Regions from separate parts of the Nostoc sp. FACHB-888 genome, predicted to be linked through region 2. Evidence: predicted binding sites of a transcription regulator. Region 2 holds the regulator's gene; the other holds the start of a gene.
What was found. Region 2 encodes NtcA, which controls nitrogen genes in cyanobacteria. Its sites were predicted from a motif close to TNTGTANNNNNNNNTACANA; they were not measured.

Region 1: the regulator NtcA is predicted to act here: its motif matches at 2,865-2,884, upstream of glnA (type I glutamate--ammonia ligase).

What each region holds. Positions count from the first base shown of each region.
Region 1 covers NZ_JACJQM010000002.1:14,884-20,790, forward strand. Annotated here, with positions in the region: gene H6G26_RS01400 (DUF697 domain-containing protein) at 1-252, shown strand, start outside; gene H6G26_RS01405 (Calvin cycle protein CP12) at 638-898, shown strand; gene H6G26_RS01410 (TlyA family RNA methyltransferase) at 895-1,713, opposite strand; gene apcB (allophycocyanin subunit beta) at 2,140-2,649, opposite strand; gene glnA (type I glutamate--ammonia ligase) at 3,015-4,439, shown strand; gene H6G26_RS01425 (hypothetical protein) at 4,555-4,755, opposite strand; gene H6G26_RS01430 (class I SAM-dependent methyltransferase) at 5,043-5,907, shown strand, end outside.
Region 2 covers NZ_JACJQM010000015.1:47,858-53,764, reverse strand. Annotated here, with positions in the region: gene hisB (imidazoleglycerol-phosphate dehydratase HisB) at 119-760, opposite strand; gene fabI (enoyl-ACP reductase FabI) at 848-1,624, opposite strand; gene ntcA (global nitrogen regulator NtcA) at 2,005-2,676, shown strand; gene H6G26_RS12040 (DUF3084 domain-containing protein) at 2,845-4,335, shown strand; gene H6G26_RS12035 (pre-16S rRNA-processing nuclease YqgF) at 4,451-4,906, shown strand; gene H6G26_RS12030 (DUF3146 family protein) at 4,954-5,220, opposite strand; gene H6G26_RS12025 (hypothetical protein) at 5,495-5,907, opposite strand, start outside.

The DNA of each region.
Region 1 (5,907 bases), on a different contig from region 2:
AAAACTACTGCTGCAATAACCAGTGGTGACAATCCCAGCAATATTACTGCCTTTGCTGGCAGTGCGATCGCTCAAGCTGGTATCGCTGGTTATGGTGCATACTCCGTTGGCAAAGCTGCTCAGGTGTATCTCGAAAAAGGCTGCACTTGGGGGCAGTTGGGCGCTAGCAGTGTCATTCAAGAAATTCTCTCTCAAGTTGACCAAAATACAATTCTGTATCGCTTGCGACAAGAGTTGGGCATAAAGTATTGAGAATAAATAAAAATTGTTTCTCTTTTGTGATCGTTTATAAGTGTTTATCAACTTCTATCAAACTCTTCTGACAATTGACTGACATTCCGAATTTGGGATGCAAAACTGAGAACATGACCATCTCTGCTAGTGACTTTAACTAGTGGAATTCCCCTTGCTTTTTGAAGCAAAGATGATAAGAGGGTAATTCCCACTCAAATTTGCTCAAAAGATGGCGGTGTTTACCACCAGCTCTTTTGGGAAGCCTATCTAAACTGGAAATGTGAGCCAGCCCGGTGTTGTTGCTCCAACAAAGAAGGACTGGCAAAACCGCATAGTGAGCTTCCTGGGGTCATTGAAAGCTCATAGTTAATATCTATCTCTGTAACTTAAAGGTAAAAAGATCATGACAACTACCCTAAATTCATTTGAAACTGCTGGGGCGGCAAATCTTGAAGAAGTTATTATTGAAGCCATTACTGAAGCGCGTACAACTTGTGAGCTAAATGGCAGTGATTCTGCTGGTTGTGCCGTAGCTTGGGATATTGTGGAAGAATTACAAGCTGAGAAAGCAGATCAACAGCAAGCAAAATCAAAGAAAACTTCTTTGGATAATTATTGCGATCGCCATCCTGAATCCGTAGAATGTCTAATCTACGACCTTTAATTCTTCCGTAAATTAGTTGTTGCTGATTGCGTTATTTGCTTAATTGCCTCTAAATCAAGTGGTGGTATTTCACTTTCCATTCCCAACCACAAAAGATATTCGATATTCCCAGCAGGACCAGTGATCGGCGACCAAGTTAAGCCTTTATATTTCCATCCTAATTCGTGCGCTGCTTGCAACACTTGGAAAATGGCATCAGCTTGGTCGTTTGGATCTCGCACAACACCTTTTTTACCTACACGGGATCTGCCGACTTCAAACTGTGGCTTGACTAACAATACAGCTTCTCGGTTAGCTTGAGTTAGTTCCCACAAAGCAGGCAGAATTTTTGTTAGAGAAATAAACGATACATCGACCACCGCCAAATCAGGAATCGGGTCATCCTCGCCATATAACTCATCTGGCTGTAATTGTCGTAAATTGGTGCGTTCTCGTAAAATCACCCGCGAATCATTTCGCAACCGCCAATCAACTTGCCCGTAACCAACATCAATCCCGTAAACTTGTTTTGCTCCAGCTTGTAAAAGACAATCAGTAAAACCACCAGTAGAAATCCCACCATCTAAACAAATACGTTCTGCTACCGGAATGGCAAATACTGACAAAGCTCTGGAGAGTTTTTCACCGCCTCTAGAAACAAAAGGCGATCGCTCCTTAATATTTATTTGAGCAGCAATATCAACTTCTGTACCAGGCTTATCAACTAACTGCTGATTAACAGTAACTTCTCCCGCCTGAATTAACCGCTGTGCTAAGGCGCGAGAAGAACATAAATTAAGTTCTACTAATAGTGTGTCGAGTCGCTGTTTAGCCAATTAACTAGACTCTCCTGGTAAAATTAAAACCAAAACACGATTGATAATTCATAATTAGCGCCTCAAATATCAACAACTTCTATTGTGGCTTATAGCGCAATACGGTTGAGTTAAGCATTTCTTTCTTCTCTTTGCCTCCTTGGCGTCCTTCTCTAACGAAACGCTGCGCGTTGGGGGAAGCCTCTCGTAGAGATGGCGGTTCGTTAAAAAATTGACTTTGGCAAAAAGTTTTAGGCTTAACTGAACTGTATTGGCATTAGTCGAAGATAGCTCCAAAACTACAGCTTTAATCTAGTAAAATTATTTTTTGGCGATGAACACTTGGATAAAAAAGCGATCGCTCTTTTCTAACACAGACAACAAAAGTGCGATCGCTACTTATCTAGTTATATTTACGTCAGGGCAGACACCTTGCCCACCTACAATCTAGATATCCTGCTCGCTCAACTCGCGTGTGATGTGATCAAATGGTTCATCTACAAAAGCAGTATTACCCACACCTGCTGCTGCTACTTGCTCCTTGATCAGATCCTTAAGAATCTGGATACCGCGAACTGTAGGTCCAATAGGTACTCCTAGAGAATTGTAAGTTTCCCGTAGCCCTTGTAGCACTCGCTCATCCAACACATTGGTATTTCCAGCAACCAGCGCATAGGTGGCATAGCGCAGATAGTAGTCCATATCCCGCAGACAAGCTGCATAACGACGAGTTGTATAAGCATTTCCACCAGGGCGAATCAATTCTGGCAGTTCTTCAAATAACCTCAAACCAGCTTGCTTGACAAGTGCAGCCGCATTAGTATTTATTGCCGCCGCCGCTTGTACTCGTGCTGTACCACTGTCAAAGTAAGACTTCAGGCTATCGATCGCATTCCGGTCAAAATACCGACCAGCTAAGTCATAATTCTTAATTAAACTTGTTACTGCATCGCGCATTCTTTTTTCTCCCAATCCTTGCTATTTATGGTTTGATATTTATTTGGCTGCACTTATGCACCAGTAAATTTTTGTGCTATTTAAAATAGATTCGGCACAAAAACAATCTATCCACTATTTAAGGATTCTATGCCAAAGTTGACCCCTATATGATGAACTTTCCAGTTTTGTACAGATGATCCCTGAAAGGTTAATATAACCTGATAATCCAGATATCTGTAACACAAACTACAAAATCGGCTAATGTCTAGTATTTAAGATATTTCTGGTGTGTCACGGCCTGATTGAGATTTGCAGGGTTAGGATGCAATGTAAGATTCTAAGATTCTGGTTTACTTTAGGAAATTGGTAGAGAAGGAGTAACAATGACGACACCACAAGAAGTCTTGAAGAAAATTCAAGATGAAAAAATTCAGCTGATTGATCTCAAATTCATCGATACAGTAGGGACTTGGCAGCACCTTACACTGTACCAAAACCAAATCGATGAGACTGCATTCACTGATGGCGTAGCTTTTGACGGTTCCAGCATTCGAGGTTGGAAAGCGATTAACGAATCGGACATGATGATGGTACTCGACCCCAACACTGCTTGGATCGACCCATTTATGGAAGTCCCAACGCTAAGTATAATTTGTAGTATTAAAGACCCCCGCACGGGTGAACCCTACAACCGTTGCCCACGCGTTATTGCCCAAAAAGCAATAGATTACTTGATTTCCACTGGTCTTGGTGATACAGCCTTCTTTGGCCCTGAAGCTGAGTTCTTTATCTTTGACAGTGCTAGATTTGCCCAAACCGCTAACGAAGGCTACTACTTCTTAGACTCCGATGAAGGTGCTTGGAATTCTGGTAAAGCCGGTACAGAGAACAAACCCAACTTGGGGTACAAACCACGCTTCAAAGAAGGTTACTTCCCAGTTTCACCAACGGATTCTTTCCAAGATATCCGTACAGAGATGCTGTTGACAATGGCAGAATTAGGTGTACCTATTGAAAAGCATCACCATGAAGTTGCTACTGGTGGTCAGTGCGAACTAGGTTTCCGCTTTGGTAAGTTGATCCAAGCGGCTGACTGGTTGATGATTTACAAATATGTCATCAAGAACGTTGCTAAGAAATACGGCAAAACCGTTACCTTCATGCCAAAACCAATTTTTGGCGATAACGGTTCTGGAATGCACTGTCACCAATCCATCTGGAAAGATGGACAACCGTTGTTTGCAGGTGATAAGTATGCTGGCTTGAGTGAAATGGCGTTGTACTACATTGGTGGTCTTCTCAAACACGCACCAGCACTGTTAGCAATTACCAACCCCAGCACCAACTCATACAAGCGCCTAGTACCTGGTTATGAAGCGCCAGTGAATTTAGCTTACTCTGAAGGGAACCGTTCTGCTTCTATCCGTATTCCTCTATCTGGTAAGAACCCCAAAGCTAAACGTTTAGAATTCCGTTGTCCAGATGCTACATCTAACCCCTACTTGGCATTTGCTGCAATGCTTTGTGCTGGTATCGATGGCATCAAGAACAAAATCCATCCTGGTGAACCCTTAGATAAGAATATCTATGAACTCTCTCCAGAAGAACTAGCAAAGGTTCCTTCAACTCCCAGTTCTTTAGAATTGGCGTTGCAAGCACTGGAAGAAGATCACGCCTTCTTGACGGAGTCAGGCGTTTTCACGGAAGACTTTATCGAAAATTGGATTGACTACAAGCTAGGTAACGAAGTCAAGCAGTTGCAACTGCGTCCTCATCCCTACGAGTTTTACCTCTACTACGATGCTTAATTAAGTACCGTACCTAACTAAATGTATAAGTTTTGCCACCCTAGAGGGTGGCTTTTTTTCTAGAGTTGTCAGTTGAAACATTCACTTAAAAAATCAACTTTAAAACTCTTCAAACTTAGCTCATGGAAGCATGGCTGGGCCCATAAATCATCCGAGTGCTAGCGTCTACCTTCCCTTGAATCGGATTCCAGTAGTGAGATGCTTCTTCTGGAAGACCAAGTTCTTGTGCAGCCCGCATCAACATCGATTGTTGGCGATTCTTGACTTGTTGATGTTCACGCACCATTAACGCACGAGATTTATCTGCAATAGACATAACCATAGTCCTCTCTATTTGTGAATATATAATTTTTGGTTTCTCTATAAACTACTATAGCGAAAATTCTGTAACATAAGCTACTTTTTATAAAAGTTTATATTTACCTTTGCTGACAATATCAGGTATTTTCCCCCAAAGCTCGAAAAATCCTTCCTAATCTACCTTTGATGGCTAAAATCATCTGGCTTCGATTTGTCTCACCTGAGAGCCTTTACCTTTCTAACAGTCAATAATTTTTTCGTTACAATTATTTACATAGAAGTATCAAAACTTTAGCTATTTTTATGCCTGAGAGTTTAACTAAGCTGACTTATCAAACCTTTCAACAGAGCAAAAATTACTTTGGTCTGGCTCACAAAATATTAAGTTCACGGTTGAGAAACCTGGTGTATCCTACGCTTGAACAAAAGAGCAAGCCCATCCCGAATGAGCTTTTACTCAAACTTCAACAGAGACTGAATCAGTTGCTGGAAGCAGACTGGCAAGATACCCAAAAAGGTGTATACCCGGAAAGTTTATTGTTTGACAACCCTTGGGATGACTTTTTCCGCTACTATCCCTTGGTATGTCTAGATTTACCTCAAACCTGGGAGCGGGTTCAACAACAGAATTACCAAAATTTTTCGCCCGAAATTGACACAGATGGTTATCCTAGCTACTACGTGCAGAACTTCCATCACCAAAGCAATGGCTACTTGAGTGACTTGTCAGCCAATTTATATGACTTACAAGTAGAAATTCTTTTTGGTGGGGCAGCTGATCCAATGCGGCGGCGGATTCTCGCTCCTCTCAAGCAAGGGCTAAAAGCTTTTGAGTCAGTTGCACCAAGGCAAGCCCGTATTTTGGATGTAGCTTGTGGAACTGGGCGGACTCTGAAGTTGATTCGGGCAGCTTTGCCTCAAGCATCTTTGTTTGGTACGGATTTGTCACCAGCTTATTTGCGTAAAGCAAATGAACTACTATCCCAAATTCCGGGAGAACTGCCGCAACTTTTACAAGCCAATGCTGAAGAGTTACCCTATTTAGATAACTATTTTCATGCTGTAACTTCTGTTTTTCTCTTCCATGAGTTACCAGCAACTGTACGTCAGACAGTCATTGAGCAATGCTTCCGGGTAACAAAACCAGGAGGAGTCTTTATTATCTGTG
Region 2 (5,907 bases):
GTTACCCGGTAGCCTGATAATAACCATCACCGAGCAGTGTGTCAATTATTGCAAACTGGGAATTGGGGATTGGGGAGAATAACTACCGCCCCATGCTCAATGCCCTATTTGACTCCTTTCATAGAACGCCTTTAGAACTGGGAATTACACCAGCACGACGGGGGTCGATTTCCACCGCCATCTGTGTTGCCCTTGCAAAGGCTTTAAATGTTGCTTCAATAATGTGATGGGAATTAATTCCATCCAGTTGCCGAATATGCAGTGTCATTTGGCTATGGTTCACGATCGCCACAAAAAATTCGCGTACTAGTTGGGTGTCATAGGTTCCTACACGCTGAGTAGGAATTTGCAAGCCGTAGCTGAGGTGAGGGCGTCCAGAAAAGTCTAGCGTTACCTCAACCAAGGCTTCATCTAGTGGCGCACGAAAATTACCAAAGCGAACAATGCCTTTTCTGTCGCCTAGTGCTTGGTTAAAAGCTTGCCCTAAGGTAATACCTACATCTTCGTTGGTGTGGTGATCATCAATTTCCCAATCTCCCTTGGCTTGGACATCTATATCAATCAGCCCGTGGGAGGCAATTTGATGCAACATGTGATCCAAAAACGGAATACCTGTTGCTGCTGTACAAGTTCCTCTACCATCCAGATTGATGGTAACTTGCACATCAGTTTCACCAGTAGTGCGGTGAACAGTGGCAATCCGAGAGGTTTTAGTTGAATTATCGTAGTTTGAATTAACTTGGCGATTGGTTGTTTGCATCGGGAATGGGGAATGGAGCATAGGGAATGGGGCATGGAGAATTGGCAAGAATTTTACTAATACTCAATGTCCAATGCCCCAATTATCTTACATTCCCATAATTTCATATCCTGCATCTACATATAGAACTTGTCCGGTAATACCGCTAGACAAATCACTACATAAAAAAGCGGCAGTGTTGCCCACTTCTAGCTGAGTGACGGTGCGTCGTAGGGGAGCTACTTCTTCTACATGATGAATCATATCCAAAATTCCACCCACTGCTGAAGATGCCAGAGTGCGGATGGGGCCTGCGGAGATGGCATTGACGCGGATATTTTGCGGACCTAGTTCAGCAGCTAGGTAGCGCACACTAATTTCTAACCCCGCCTTGGCAACTCCCATAACGTTGTAATTAGGAATTGCCCTGACACCGCCTAAATATGTCAAGGTGACGATACTACCTCCCTCTGTCATCAAAGGTTTAGCCGCACCGCTTAACTGCACCAGCGAGTAGGTACTAATTTCTAAGGCGGTGTTGAAGCCAGAACGAGACGTTTGGCTAAAATCTCCAGTCAAATCGTCTTTGCTGGCAAAAGCAAGACAATGGATAAGGATGTCTAGCTTTCCCCACTTTTCGCGGATTGTCTCAAAGGTAGATTGAATCTGCTCATCATTTTGGACATTACAGGGAAGAAATAAGCTGGGATTGAGGGGTTCTACCAATTCCGCAACTTTTTTCTCCATTTTGCCGCGTTCATCCGGCAGGTAGGTAATACCCAGGTTTGCTCCGGCTTTATGCAGCTGTTGGGCGATGCCCCAGGCGATCGAGCGGTTATTGGCAATACCTGTAACAAGAGCATTTTTTCCAGTCAGATTCAGCATAGAAATTGTTAATGCGATCGATCATTAGGAGCATACTAGAATCTGAGGCACGTTTTGTCTTCGTTTTACACAGGATTTGCAAAAATGAATATTGATAAGGGTGTTTTCTATGACAAAAATCTTGATTTTTTATAAAGATATTCTCAAAATATCTTTATTTGTTCTTTAAAAAACCCTTTTTAATACTGCTATTGGAAGTACTTATCAACAATTAGTAGCTTAAAGGATCAACAATTATGTATCATTGTAAACAAAGAGTTATGAAGAGATTAGTTTGAGTATAGGAAAGTACAGAAAGGTTGACGGTGCTTTATTCATTTTTCGGGTGTATTCTTAGGTAATCAGTTTTTGTTTTTCCGGCATTGGGTAGGGGAAGGGAGATGATCGTGACACAAGATAAAGCCCTAGCAAATGTATTTCGTCAGATGGCGACCGGGGCGTTTCCGCCAGTTGTGGAAACGTTTGAACGCAATAAAACGATCTTTTTTCCTGGCGATCCTGCCGAACGAGTTTATTTTCTTTTGAAAGGTGCTGTTAAACTTTCCAGGGTGTACGAGGCAGGAGAGGAAATAACGGTAGCGTTGCTGCGGGAAAATAGTGTATTTGGTGTATTGTCATTGCTGACGGGAAATAAATCGGATAGGTTTTACCATGCGGTTGCATTTACTCCTGCGGAATTACTGTCAGCACCAATTGAACAAGTGGAGCAAGCACTCAAGGAAAATCCAGAATTATCAATGTTAATGCTGCGAGGTCTGTCTTCGCGCATTTTACAAACGGAGATGATGATTGAAACTCTCGCTCACCGAGATATGGGTTCTAGATTGGTGAGTTTTTTGCTAATTCTCTGTCGAGATTTTGGGGTTCCTTGTGCAGATGGGATCACAATTGATTTGAAGTTATCTCATCAAGCGATCGCAGAAGCAATTGGTTCAACTCGTGTTACCGTCACTAGGCTACTAGGGGATTTACGTGAAAAAAAGATGATTTCTATTCACAAAAAGAAGATTACTGTGCATAAACCTGTTACCTTAAGTAGGCAATTCACATAAAATCAATTGGAGAAAGGGGAATCGGCACGTGTTCTATTTTGAAAAATGACACTAATAGCTAGAGGTAAATCTAAAATTGAGTAATTTCAGCTATTGCCAATTTCCACTTCTCCCCAGACAATGGTTAAAAGTAGTAGGCTGTATCTGGAAGGATTTCGGTAGCTAAAGATGACCACCGGATACATCCTCATAGCAGCAATTTTAATTCTGGGAGGCGTAATTGCAACCGTGGGCGATCGCATCGGCACACGAGTTGGCAAAGCCCGCCTCTCACTTTTTAACCTTCGTCCGAAAAATACTGCTGTATTGGTAACTATTTTTACGGGCGGTTTGATTTCAGCATCAACATTAGGAATTTTATTCGCTGCCGACGAAGGCTTGCGAAAGGGAGTCTTTGAGTTAGAGGATATTCAAACAGACCTCAGACAGAAGCGGGAACAGCTAAAAACCGCAGAAACTCAAAAAAGTCAGGTAGAGAGTGAGCTAAACCAAGCAAGAATTGCCCAAGCAAAAGCACAACAAGACTTACAGACAATTAATAAATCTTTGCAGGCGGCGAATGCCAAACAACTGCAAACACAAGCTCAGTTGAACCGCACCATTAGTCAACAAGCCCAAACTCAAACTCAACTCCAACGCACTCAAGGTCAGCTAGGACAAGTTGTAACTCAATACCAAAAAGCCATAGCTGAATTGCAAAGCGTTTACAATCAGAGAAAAGAGCTACAGACGGCAGTTGAGCAACTGAAGACAGAACGCCAAAGACTGTATGCTGAAGCTAAAAAAGCGATTGATGAAGCCAAAACAGCAATTGAAAAACGCGATCGCGAGCTTGCTAATCGCCAAGAAGTCATAGAAGAACGCGATCGCAAAATTGCCCAACTCGATCAACTGATTCAAAAGCGTAATGTAGAAGTTGCAGCGCGAGAGCAAGTGATTGCCAAACGGGAATCACGCCTCAAAGAATTGGAAGCACAACAGCAGCAACTAGAACTTGAAGTTGCAAGGTTAGAAAAATATTATCAGTCCTACCGCGACCTGCGTTTAGGTAAGCTGGCCTTAGTTCGCGGTCAAGTTCTGGCCGCAGGTGTAGTTCGTGTTACGCAACCTACTGCTGCTCGTCAGGCAGTGGAACAACTTTTACAAGAAGCTAACCGCAACGCCAACCTCGAATTAAGTGAGCCTGGGGCAAATTCTGCAAATGCAGAGCTACTACGCTTCACCCAAGAGAGGGTTGAGAAATTGAGCCAGCAGATTGAGGATGGTCAAGAATACGTGGTGCGAATTTTCTCGGCTGGTAATTATGTCAGGGGAGAAAAGCAGATAGAGTTTTTCGCTGATACCGCTCGGAATGAATTGGTTTTTTCGCAAGGCGCGGTGCTGGCCACAACTACTGCTGATTCCAAAACCATGACATCGTATCAGTTACAGCAGCGACTGGAAATACTGATTTCTGCTTCCCAGTTTCGTGCCCGTAACGCCGGAATTATCGAAAATGTGCAAGTAGACGGGACTTTTCTGCGCTTTATCAACCAATTAAGACAGTACAATCAACCATTGGAAATCAAAGCGATCGCAGCAAACGATACTTATACAGCCGGACCATTGAGAGTAAAATTAGTGGCAATAGTCAACGGACAAATTATCTTTAGTACTTAAAAAATTATTTGCACACTGTTATTAGTAAGATTTAAACATATTGAAAAGCAGCCAAAATAGTTGCTGTGATTGCATTTATTCATTTATAATTCTTAATTTTTAATTTTAATTTATTATGACTTTCCGGGAATTTTCACCAATGCAACCAGTCATCTTGGGGTTTGATCCAGGTCGAGATAAGTGTGGTTTAGCGGTGATGGGACTGGATCGGCAATTGTATTATCATCATGTCGTACTGGCAAAAGAAGCGATCGCTACCATTGAGACACTGCGTCAAAAGTTTCCGATCTCCTTGATGGTGATGGGCGACCAAACTACAGCCAAGCAGTGGAGACAGCAGTTATATCAAGAATTGACAGAACCGTTGAGTATTATTTTAGTGGATGAGCGCTACACAACCTTAGAAGCACGCGATCGCTATTGGCAAATGTTCCCACCCAAAGGGCTAACAAAGCTATTACCACAGGGTCTGCGACAGCCACCAAGACCGATAGATGACATTGTTGCCATCCTCTTAATCGAAAGATACTTAAATCGCCTCACAGAATCAACACTCAGCAGTCAGGAGTGAGGAATTAGATCATTAACTCCTAACTCCTAACTACTAACTACTAACTTTTAAAGTTCCGCCCGAATAGTAAAAGCATAATCTCCTCCAGGCTCTAGTTGATAATCTTGTTGCTCCAAGAATCGACCAAGGGGTTCTTTGATTAAGGCGCGGCCTTGGGAAGGCTTGACGGCAAGTTCTCCCCGGCGAAAATGCCACTGAAAATGCCACTCAAACTCACCGGCACTCACTTCGCCCTCAAGGAAGCCGTGTTGCCAGGATTGGCGGGTAATTCTGACATGGGCAGTGGTTTCTGGCAGTCGTCTTTTGGCACTCACTATGCTTTATGTCAAGTGTAGAATAACAGCCGATCACGTAGGCTATTTATTTTATTTACCAAACATAGCTTAATTAAACAAACTGACAAAGTAGGTATTTATAGTTGACTAATACAGCGCTGCGGAAATAAATAACCCATTCCAAATCAGGGAAACGCTTACGCTGTATTGATTCATTTTGACTTTTGACTTCCGCCTTGCGTACTAGGTTGTGTTAATGAGCCGAATGACTTCAGCTTCAGGGAACATTGTCAGGGAATGGAAATGATTTTTGTTAAAATTTTAGGAATGAATGTATCCTAGAAACTGTATATCGGATGCTATTTTCATCAGTATATTGTGGGTTAATTGGAATTTCATTGAAAAATTTCAGCACAATAACAGCCCGATAAAGCTTAGAGTATCTAAATTGCTTTTCTTGGATATCAAAACGCAGAATATTTTCTATTGGATGTTCAATAACTTGGTTTACACGCAAACTTTTACGTTCGATAAATACCTTATCGATACTTTTATAGAAGGTACAGGTAGTTACAGGTGATGTAGCAAAAAAAGCAGCGAGCGCTATCATAACCAATAAAAATAAACTTAAGAAAAATAGATAATGCCGTTGATTTTGCTGTACTAATAGCGATGTTCGCCCAGAATTAATAAAATCGTTTATTTTAAAAGTAACTTCCTGATTCT